3 regions of the Agrobacterium sp. NPDC090283 genome follow, and region 3 is predicted to be linked to each of the others. Evidence: predicted binding sites of a transcription regulator. Region 3 holds the regulator's gene; each other region holds the start of a gene.
The links. Region 3 encodes PhoB, which activates phosphate uptake and scavenging genes when phosphate is short. Its sites were predicted from a motif close to TGTCATNNANCTGTCAT; they were not measured.

Region 1 (3,255 bases), on a different contig from region 3:
TTCGGCACGAAGGTCTTGATATCGATGGTGCGGGTGCTTTCCAGCGCCACCGCATCGATCTCGTCATCCTCCAGCAGAACGTAATCGTCCTCGGCGCGGGGAAAACCTTTTACCTGGTTCTTGGCGGCGACCGGCCTGTGGGTGATGCTGTCGACGTAGCGGCTTTCGACGCGGTTGCCGGTTTTGCGATTGAGGATGTGGAAGGTATATCTGTTGCCTTCCGTCGTCGCGGGTGTCAGCGAGACGGAGGCTGTCACCAGCGACAGCTTCAGATAACCTTTCCAGAAAACCTGCCGTGCCATGTCCGCGATTCCGCATTGGTCTCCCGGAACAACAGCCGCGAGGTGGCTTTTGTTCCGGGAGGAGCGGCAAATCGGGGCAGGGATGGCGCTGTCAGCCGAACAGCGACGTCAGCCCGTAAACCGCAGCCGAGATCAGTGCAGCCGCCGGCATGGTTACGATCCAGGCGATGACGATATTGCCGGCAAGGCCCCAGCGCACCGCCGAGACGCGACGGGCCGCGCCGACGCCGACGATGGCGCCGGTGATCGTGTGGGTGGTGGAGACCGGAATGCCGAGCCATGTCGCACCGAACAGCGTCAGCGCACCGCCGGTTTCGGCGCAGAAACCCTGCATCGGGTTCAGCCGGGTGATCTTAGACCCCATCGTATGCACGATGCGCCAGCCGCCGAACAGCGTGCCGAGCGCCATGGCCGACTGGCAGGAAATCACCACCCAGAAGGGCACGTAGAAGCTCTCGCCGAGATGCCCCTGGCTGAAGAGCAGCACGGCAATGATGCCCATGGTCTTCTGCGCGTCGTTGCCGCCGTGTCCCAGCGAATAAAGCGAGGCGGAGATGAACTGCATGACGCGGAAGGTGCGGTCGACCGCAAAGGGCGTCTGCCGCACGAACAGCCAGGAGACGGTGAGCACCAGAAGCAGGGCAAGGAAAAAGCCGATGGCCGGCGACATGAAGATGGCGCCCACGGTCTTCAGCAGACCCGACCAGACGATGGAATTGAAACCCACCTTCGCAAATCCCGCACCGACGAGCCCGCCGATCAGCGCGTGCGACGAGCTGGAGGGAATGCCAAAAATCCAGGTGACGATGTTCCAGACGATGGCGCCGATCAGCGCCGCGAAGATCACCTGCGGCGACACGATCGCCGGATCGATGATGCCGGTGCCGAGCGTTTCGGCCACATGCAGGCCAAAGAACAGGAAGGCGATGAAGTTGAAGAAGGCCGCCCAGGCGACCGCATATTGCGGGCGCAGCACACGGGTGGAAACGATGGTGGCGATGGAATTTGCGGCGTCGTGCAAACCGTTCAGAAAATCGAAGAACAGCGCGATGGCGATAAGGCCGACCAGCAGCGGCAGGGCAAGCGCGACATCCATCAGACGTTCTCGATCACGATGCCGCTGATCTCGTTGGCCACGTCCTCGAAGCGGTCGACGACCTTTTCGAGTTCGCCATAGATCTCGCTGCCGATCATATAGGCCATGGCATTGCCGCTTGCACCATGGCGGCGGAAGAGGTCCTTGAGGCCGAGGTCGTGAAGTTCATCCGAGCGGCCTTCGACGCGGGTTACCTCTTCGGCAATGGATGACAGGCGATGCGCATTTGTGCCGACCTTGTTGAGAAGCGGAATGGCTTCCGCAATCAGGCCGGCAGCACGCACGATCTCATGACCCATTTCCTTCATCAGCGGATCGAATTCCGTCTGCTCGAAAAGGCGGATGGTCTTGACGGTCTTGTGCATCATGTCGATGGCGTCATCCATCGACTGGATGAGATCCTTGATGTCGCCGCGGTCGAAGGGGGTGATGAAGCTGCGCCGGACCGCGAGCAGCACCTCGCGGGTGATGTCGTCGGCCTGATGTTCCAGCGCGACGATGAGGTCGCAGTTCTTCTCGACGTCGACGCCGCTCAAAAGTTGATCAAGGGCCTCGGCCGCTTTGATGACGGTTTCGGAATGTTTGCTGAACATGTCGAAGAAACGGTCCTCGCGCGGCATCAGCTTGCGAAAAATACTCATCATGCGAATTGGCCCTCAATGGCGCTTTATTAGTTGTTGGGGGTGATTGTCATAAAACTGTCATAAATGCACGCAGGGCATTGATGCAACCCGGAAAATCAGCACTATCAACGGATATGAAACCCACCAAGAAAAGCCGGAAAACCCGCCCGGCTCGTGCACTGATATTGCTCCAGCAGCTCGCTGCGGTTCCCGAAAAGCTCTTCACCGGCGCTTTCCGGCAGCAATATGCCGCGCTCTGTTTCCGTTATGCCGGCAATGGCGAGGATGTCGAAATCCTCCTCGTCACCTCCCGCACCAGCGCACGCTGGATCATTCCGCGCGGCTGGCCGATGAAACGCAAGAAGCCGCACGAGGCGGCGGCGATCGAAGCGTGGGAGGAGGCGGGCGTGCGCGGGCGGGTGAAAAAGGATGCGGTCGGCCGCTATACCTATCTCAAGATGCTCGACAATGGCGATGTCGTTCCCTGCATGGTCGATGTATTCCAGATAGAGGTGACGGCGGCGGAAACCAGTTTCAAGGAACGCGGTGAACGCCTGGTGGAATGGGTGCGCCCGGATGAGGCGGCACGGCGCGTTCGCGATATCGAACTGAAGTCGCTTCTTGTCGATTTTCGCCCGAAGGGCAAAAAGAAGCGCCAGAGCGGTGAAAAACCGTAACCGCATGTGGCCGGCATTTTTGCGGCCAGAACTGTAATGCTGTCGCAACAGGCCATGCCCAACCTTGCCTGATGATTGTCGTCAGGAGCCGTTGCATGAATTTACCTCGTCCCGTTCCCCGCTGCCTGTTGCGTTATCTCCATCCCATCATCGCGCTCATGGTGCTTCTGGCAGGCCCGGCTGCCATTCTTCTGCTACGGTGACGACAGGCGCGTCATCCTGAATGAGAGGAATTTGGTGACGCCTTCCCGTTGTCTGGCTGGATTGATGTCCAGCCGGCCCTTTCAGGCCGGCTGCTTTCGGGAAGGTTGCGCCTGATGGTTAGAATGCCCGGTTTCATCCGGCGCTTTCGGCAACAGGCGGGCGAAACGCCTGCTGATGCTGTCCATATAGGAGAGGATGGTCGGCACCACGATCAGGGTCAGCAGCGTGGAACTGATGAGGCCGCCAACCACCGCATGGGCCATCGGCGCACGCTGCGCGCCGCCTCCTCCAACGGCCAGACCGAGCGGGATCATGCCGAAGATCATCGCAAGCGTCGTCATGATGATCGGACG
Region 2 (3,255 bases), on a different contig from region 3:
GCATGGCGGTTTTTGCAGGGCGGTAAATCTTCGCAGACATGTCGAAACTGCTCCGGTTGGACAGCGGGGCGAAACGCCCCGAATTATTCATCACGTACCTGAATAGAATAACCAAATCGTGTCAGGAACGTTGAATTTGAAATGGACTGACTTCAGGTGAGAGTCAAGACGATTATCCCTTTGCTGTCCGATCGCGCCCCGCCGCTTCGCGGTCACGTTTCGCCGATCAGGGCCGTCGCTGAACAAAGATGAATTTCCCTGTTGCGGACTTCGGGTGAACCGTGTATTCCCCAGCCATCGCCTCGGCGGAGTGTAGCGCAGTCTGGTAGCGCATCTGGTTTGGGACCAGAGGGTCGGGAGTTCGAATCTCTCCACTCCGACCATTTTAAAGCAAAATATCAGCTTTCCGGCGTAACCCCCTTAAAAATATGCCTGTTATTCCGTTGACGGGCCAGCCAGCGTGCTTTCGGCCGTGCCGATGGTCATGACGTTGCCGCGCCATGCCACCGCGCTGCCGATCCAGCTGCGCGCCCAGACGACGGGCATGATCATGTCCCGGGCGATCATCGCCGGCAGCGTATGGAGCGATACCGGCCAGCGATTGAGGGCGGCAAGCGCCAGTTCCGGCACATACATGAGGGCGAGCACGGCAAAGGCCGTTGCGATGAGGTTCACATCCATCATGGCAGCGGCGGCGAGCGCGAAAAGAAGTGGGGGAAGCGCGCCGGTCAGGATTTCCGGTGCGAAATATTGCGGGAAGGTCACGCGTCTCAACCGCGCCCAGCGGGTCTGGCGCGACCAGATTTCGCCGGCATGGCGCTGGCCAAGCGGTTGCTCGAACGGGGCGGAGACCAGATGCACCTTGCGGCCGGCGCTGCGGACCAGCTTCGTCGAGGCGGCGTCCTCGGCAATTTCGGCGGCAAGCGCGCGAATGCCGCCATTGTCCTCCAGGAACGGCTTGTTCCACAACATCGATTTGCCCTGCGCGAAACCCATGCCGATTGCCTCAGCCGCATATTGCCAGCGGCCCTGAGAGCCGTTGAGGAAGGCGCATTCGACATGCGCCCAGAAACCCGCCGGCCGGGAGCCGAGCGGCGGCGAGCAGACCAGCCCGCTATCGGGCCGCCACGCCGACATCATGGTGGCTATATAGGATTTCGGCATCAGCACGTTCGAATCGGCCAGAATCACCCACTCATGCCGGGCGGCGCGCCAGCCCTTGACGCAATTGTTCAGTTTCGGATTGGCGCTGATGCGGTCGTCACCGATGAGCAATTGCGTGGAAACCGTGGGGAAGGCCAACTGGGCTTTGCGCACTTCCTCGATCACGGGATCGAATTCATCGGCGACGCAAAACAGCAACTCGTAATCCGGCCAGTTGAGCTCAAAGGCGCGTGACAGCGTCAGCGGCGTGAAGTTTTCCACCCCGCGCAGCGGTACCACAAGCGAGACAGGCGGTTTTTGCCGGACAAGATCGTTTTCCGCATCCCGCCTCGTCAGTCGCCAGCCGGCCAGAATGACCCCGAGAAGATTGAAGCCGAGGAGCAGAATTGCGCAAAGGGCAAAGACAGTTTCCATGCTGGCCAGTTCCACTCCCAAGCTTTCGGCGGTTCTCCCGCCAATCGATTCCATGGAATTCATCCCTGCCGATTATAACGTTTGCGTGACAGTTACATGTCATGATCAACAGGCGAGGAGGGCCGCGCCGTGCATCAGGGCGTCGCGGCAGCGCCCCGCAAAGAAAAGCCCTCCGTGGAGAAGGGCCCAATCGTCATGACGGTCAGTGAATTTTAGTGGACGTTCAGGATATGGGCATGACTGCTTGCAATGAGAAACGATTCCCGTGCTTTCTCGATGTCGCACCTGCCGGCGATGGCATCGAGGCAGTTCCTGCGCGCCTCCTCATATTCCGGCCCATGTTCCTCGGGCCAGCGGTACATCAGCATGTCGAGCGCCACCAGCGGGCTGTAAATTTCCACGGCAACACAAAGCGGCAGGTGGATCGCTACCGGCTTCATCCACGAGGCATGGTGACACGGCTCCGTTCTGTTAATCAGCATGTCATTCTCCTCCCTGTTTCACACGCCTTCATGGCGGTTTTTACTCCCATGCGCGAAATGCCCGCCTCACGAAATGGTTCCCGATCACCTAAAATGTGATCGGTCGGGGGGTTCCAATTTTCCAAGATGAATGGAAGATGAACAAATAGATGAACCGGAGATGAACAAAACCGCCCTCAGGGCGTTGTTATGTCCATAAGAAGGAGAACGCATATGTTCAATTTGTCAGGCATTCAGGAAAGCTTCTTCGGAGACCGCATGGCCGGCGTATGCCAGGCGATTACCTCTGCACTGGCCTTCGAATCGGGTCTCGAGAAGTCGCGTATTTCGGCGACTGTCGAAAATGATGTGATCTATCTGGAAGGCACGGCCGATTCGGTCGAGGCGATCGACATCGCCATCAATCTTGCCGCTTCCATTTCCAATTGCCGGATTCTGAGCCATATCGAGCCGGTTTACTGAACATTGCGCCAGCCGGGCGAAACCTCGTCCGGCTCCTTCAGACGCAATAACGCGGCAATGTCATTTCCGGTTGCCGATTTGTGCGCTGCGGACCATATCGCCCGGCTTGATGCCATAGCGTTTCGCAGTGCCGCCATTCAGTTCAAGCACAAATTTTACCGGCCCGCGGGAGCTGATGATCGCTTCCGAATGCGGAACCGCGTTTTCGTGAATATGGGTAATGCGGCCGTCACGGGCAATGAACAGCATGTCGAGCGGGATGAGCGTGTTCCGCATCCACATGGCGACGTCACGCGGCTCACCGAAGTCGAACAACATGCCGTTTTCAAGCGGCATGCTCTTGCGGAACATCAGGCCCTGTTCACGCTGGGCGTTGTTCAGCGCCAGTTCGGCAGTGAAATCGTGGCTCTTTCCCCCGGCGGTTTCAATCTGCAGCGGTTCGGAGGTGAATGTCTGCTGTTGCTGGGCCTGGACGGCTCCGGCGAGCGTGAAAAAAAGAAGCGCCATAATGGCGCTTTTCACCATATGGGGCAGAGCGGGCATCAATGCGACATCCCGACGGAAACCGGGTTGTCGGGGTGGATTTCCGCCGCCATCAGGCCCTTGTCGCCATCGCCGTAACGCACCAGCACCACCTGGCCGGGGCGAAGCTCCGTCAGGCCGAAACGGCGCAGCGTTTCCATATGCACGAAGATATCTTCCGTTCCTTCGCCGCGCGTCAGGAAGCCAAAAC
Region 3 (3,255 bases):
TCGTCGAGCAGAGCCTGCAGAAGGCGGGTCTCTGGAACGAGGTGAAGGATCGTCTGCACGAATCCGGCACCGGCCTTTCCGGTGGTCAGCAGCAGCGTCTGTGCATTGCCCGCGCGGTTGCCGTCAGCCCGGAAGTGATCCTGATGGACGAGCCCTGCTCGGCGCTGGACCCGATTGCGACCGCAAAGGTCGAGGAGCTGATCCACGAGCTGCGCACCAATTATACGATCGTCATCGTCACGCACTCCATGCAGCAGGCGGCCCGTGTTTCCCAGCGCACGGCCATGTTCCATCTTGGCCATCTTGTCGAGGAAAACGAAACCGACAAGATGTTCACCAATCCCGACGACCAGCGCACGCAGGACTACATCATGGGCCGCTTCGGCTGATCCCGGCCGGCGCTTTATCGAAACCGAACAAGACTGGTGCCTCTGCCGTGCCCGCTTCCGGGCACGCGCATGCGGGCCGAGCCGGAGGACTAGACCATGACACAGACAACAACCCATTCGCATATCGTTTCCGTCTATGACGATGAATTGAAGTTTCTGACGCGCCGCATCGCGGAAATGGGCGGTCTTGCGGAACAGATGTGCGCCGACGCCGTGCGTGCGCTCGTCAATTCCGATGCCGCGCTTGCGCAGAAGGTCATTTCCGACGATACGATCCTCGACCATTCCGAGCGGGAGATCGGCGACAAGGCCATCGTCACCATCGCCAGACGCCAGCCGATGGCGGCCGATCTTCGCGAGATCATCGGCACCCTGCGTATCGCCGGCGACCTCGAGCGCGTCGGTGATCTCGGTAAGAACACCGCCAAGCGCGTCATCGCGGTTGCCGGAACCGGCGTGCCGCGCAAGCTCGCCCGCGGCATCGAGCATCTGTCGGAGCTGGCACTGGTGCAGCTCAAGGAAGTCCTTGACGTCTATTCCACACGTTCCGCCGAGAAGGCCAATGCCATCCGCGAGCGCGACGAAGAAATCGACGCCATGTATACGTCGCTCTTCCGCGAGCTTCTGACCTACATGATGGAAGATCCGCGCAACATCACCACCTGCACGCATCTTCTTTTCTGCGCCAAGAACATCGAGCGTATCGGCGACCACGCCACCAATATCGCCGAGACGATCTATTACATGACCACCGGCAGCCAGCCGGAGGGCGAGCGTCCGAAGGACGACAGTTCCAACACGCTCGGTTCGGTGACCGAGTAACAGACAAGCAGCGGCTTGCGGAGTTAGCATATGGTGCCCAAGATTGCAGTTGTGGAAGACGAGGAAGCGCTGAGCGTCCTGCTTCGTTACAATCTCGAGGCTGAGGGATATGACGTCGACACGATACCCCGTGGCGACGAGGCGGAAATCAGGCTGCAGGAGCGTATTCCGGATCTTCTCATCCTGGACTGGATGTTGCCCGGCGTTTCCGGCATCGAACTGTGCCGGCGGCTTAGAATGCGGCCGGAAACCGAACGCCTGCCCATCATCATGCTGACGGCGCGCGGCGAGGAAAGCGAACGGGTTCGTGGCCTTGCCACCGGTGCCGACGATTATGTCGTCAAGCCGTTCTCGACGCCGGAACTCATGGCCCGCGTCAAGGCCATGCTGCGCCGGGCTCGTCCCGAGGTTCTGTCTTCGGTGCTGAAATGCGGTGATATCGAACTGGATCGCGAGACCCATCGCGTTCACCGCAAAAGCCGCGAAGTGCGCCTCGGTCCGACGGAGTTCCGGCTGCTGGAATTCCTGATGACCTCTCCGGGCCGGGTATTCTCCCGCTCGCAATTGCTGGACGGCGTCTGGGGCCACGATATCTATGTGGATGAGCGTACCGTCGACGTGCATGTCGGGCGTCTGCGCAAGGCGCTCAATTTTTCGCATATGCAGGATGTCATCCGCACCGTGCGCGGCGCCGGATATTCGATGGAAGCCTGAGCAAAACCGAAACCGATGGTTTCACTTAGGATAATTCCCCAAAAATCAGAAGGCCCGGGACCGGAATGGTGTCGGGCCTTTCGATTTTGAGCCTTCCGCAAATGCGGCACCCCTGTCATTCTTGAGGGTGATGGACGTCCGCTGAAATCCGGATTGCGCAGTGAAGCCTCTCAGGAGGAAGGATGCGGCACGCCGCCGACGAATTCAGAGCATTTGCAGTAAGGGACGCGTCGCGGTTTGCGTCCGCAGATTGCGCAAGAACAAGGATTGGAGCGCCTCTTAAACAATGCGTGCTGCAAGGCGGAGCCGCCTTGAATTTCGCCATAAAAAAACGGGCCCGAAGGCCCGTAGTTTTTGAGTGTCGAATGCGTGCCGCAACACTCAAGCCTTGCGACGCTCGCTTACCGGCTGGTAGGCGAGCTTTGCATGGAACTTGCAATAGGGCGAAGATTCCAGTGCTTCACAACCGCAGAAATGGAAATCGTCTTTCAAGGGGTCGCCAACCGGCCACTTGCAGGTGCGTTCCGTCAGTTCCGTCAGCGTCAGGCGACGGGAAATTGGCGTAACGACGTTCTTGGAAGGAACGTATTCGAGAACTTCGGCGGTCTCGATATCGATCTCCTCGTGCAGCGCCGTTGCCGCGTTGGAGCGGTTCAAGGCCCGCGCGGGGGCTGCGCTGACGCGGTTTGCGAAATTCGTCGCGCGTGGGGCGGGGGCGGCAGCGCGCTTGGGCGCGGAACGCGCCGAAGTGACCGGGCCGCCGGCCTTCACGCGGCCAGGCAGGTTAAGGCGATGGACCTTGCCGATCACGGCATTGCGGCTGACGCCGCCCAGCTGCGCCGCTATCTGGCTGGCGCTAAGCCCCTCGGACCACAATTTCTTGAGTTTTTCGACCCGCTCGTCTGTCCAGTTCATGCCGCTTCTCCGCTCGTCGCGTATAATGTCGGCAGAATCCCTCTCCGTCTCGCGGGCGTGCCGCGAGCGTGGTTTCCGCCGGATTTTTGGTGACTAGTTCCGCCGCAATGCAGTCTAGTAATTAGCGATTAACCTAGTGCCAGCCTGACTCCGTGGCAAGAGTCGCGGGAATCATCTGGAATCGATTTTCCGGTTTTCCCCAACTTGCTGGCGAGTTGAGTCTGAAAGGCAACACCTTGGGCCTCGCCGTCCGCCTCCTACTAGTGCTTGAGAAGCCCGGGAAACGCGGACTTTTGTTGACATCGGCAGGCGAAGTGACAATAGTGCCCCTGCCGCCGCGAGGCGGCATTTTTGATTTTCAGGCAAGGGATAACCCCGAAAGCCTATTGACAACCGTCTGACAGCGCATCCGCGC

Region 1: a site for PhoB is predicted at 2,087-2,103, ahead of ACIQUH_RS13065 (DUF47 domain-containing protein). Genes of this name have one in related genera too.
Region 2: a site for PhoB is predicted at 1,664-1,680, ahead of ACIQUH_RS16000 (ceramide glucosyltransferase). Genes of this name have one in related genera too.

Annotation. Positions count from the first base shown of each region.
Region 1 covers NZ_JBIVYG010000007.1:216,114-219,368, reverse strand. The annotation lists gene ACIQUH_RS13075 (Ku protein) at 1-302, opposite strand, end outside; gene ACIQUH_RS13070 (inorganic phosphate transporter) at 394-1,398, opposite strand; gene ACIQUH_RS13065 (DUF47 domain-containing protein) at 1,398-2,042, opposite strand; gene ACIQUH_RS13060 (NUDIX hydrolase) at 2,156-2,698, shown strand; gene ACIQUH_RS13055 (efflux RND transporter permease subunit) at 2,983-3,255, opposite strand, start outside.
Region 2 covers NZ_JBIVYG010000010.1:94,724-97,978, reverse strand. The annotation lists gene ACIQUH_RS16010 (ETC complex I subunit) at 1-40, opposite strand, end outside; tRNA gene ACIQUH_RS16005 (tRNA-Pro) at 307-383, shown strand; gene ACIQUH_RS16000 (ceramide glucosyltransferase) at 436-1,578, opposite strand; gene ACIQUH_RS15995 (DUF982 domain-containing protein) at 1,791-2,060, opposite strand; gene ACIQUH_RS15990 (BON domain-containing protein) at 2,274-2,522, shown strand; gene ACIQUH_RS15985 (DUF192 domain-containing protein) at 2,583-3,065, opposite strand; gene ACIQUH_RS15980 (cold-shock protein) at 3,065-3,255, opposite strand, start outside.
Region 3 covers NZ_JBIVYG010000034.1:7,970-11,224, reverse strand. The annotation lists gene pstB (phosphate ABC transporter ATP-binding protein PstB) at 1-389, shown strand, start outside; gene phoU (phosphate signaling complex protein PhoU) at 486-1,211, shown strand; gene phoB (phosphate regulon transcriptional regulator PhoB) at 1,242-1,925, shown strand; gene ACIQUH_RS27195 (GcrA family cell cycle regulator) at 2,307-2,840, opposite strand.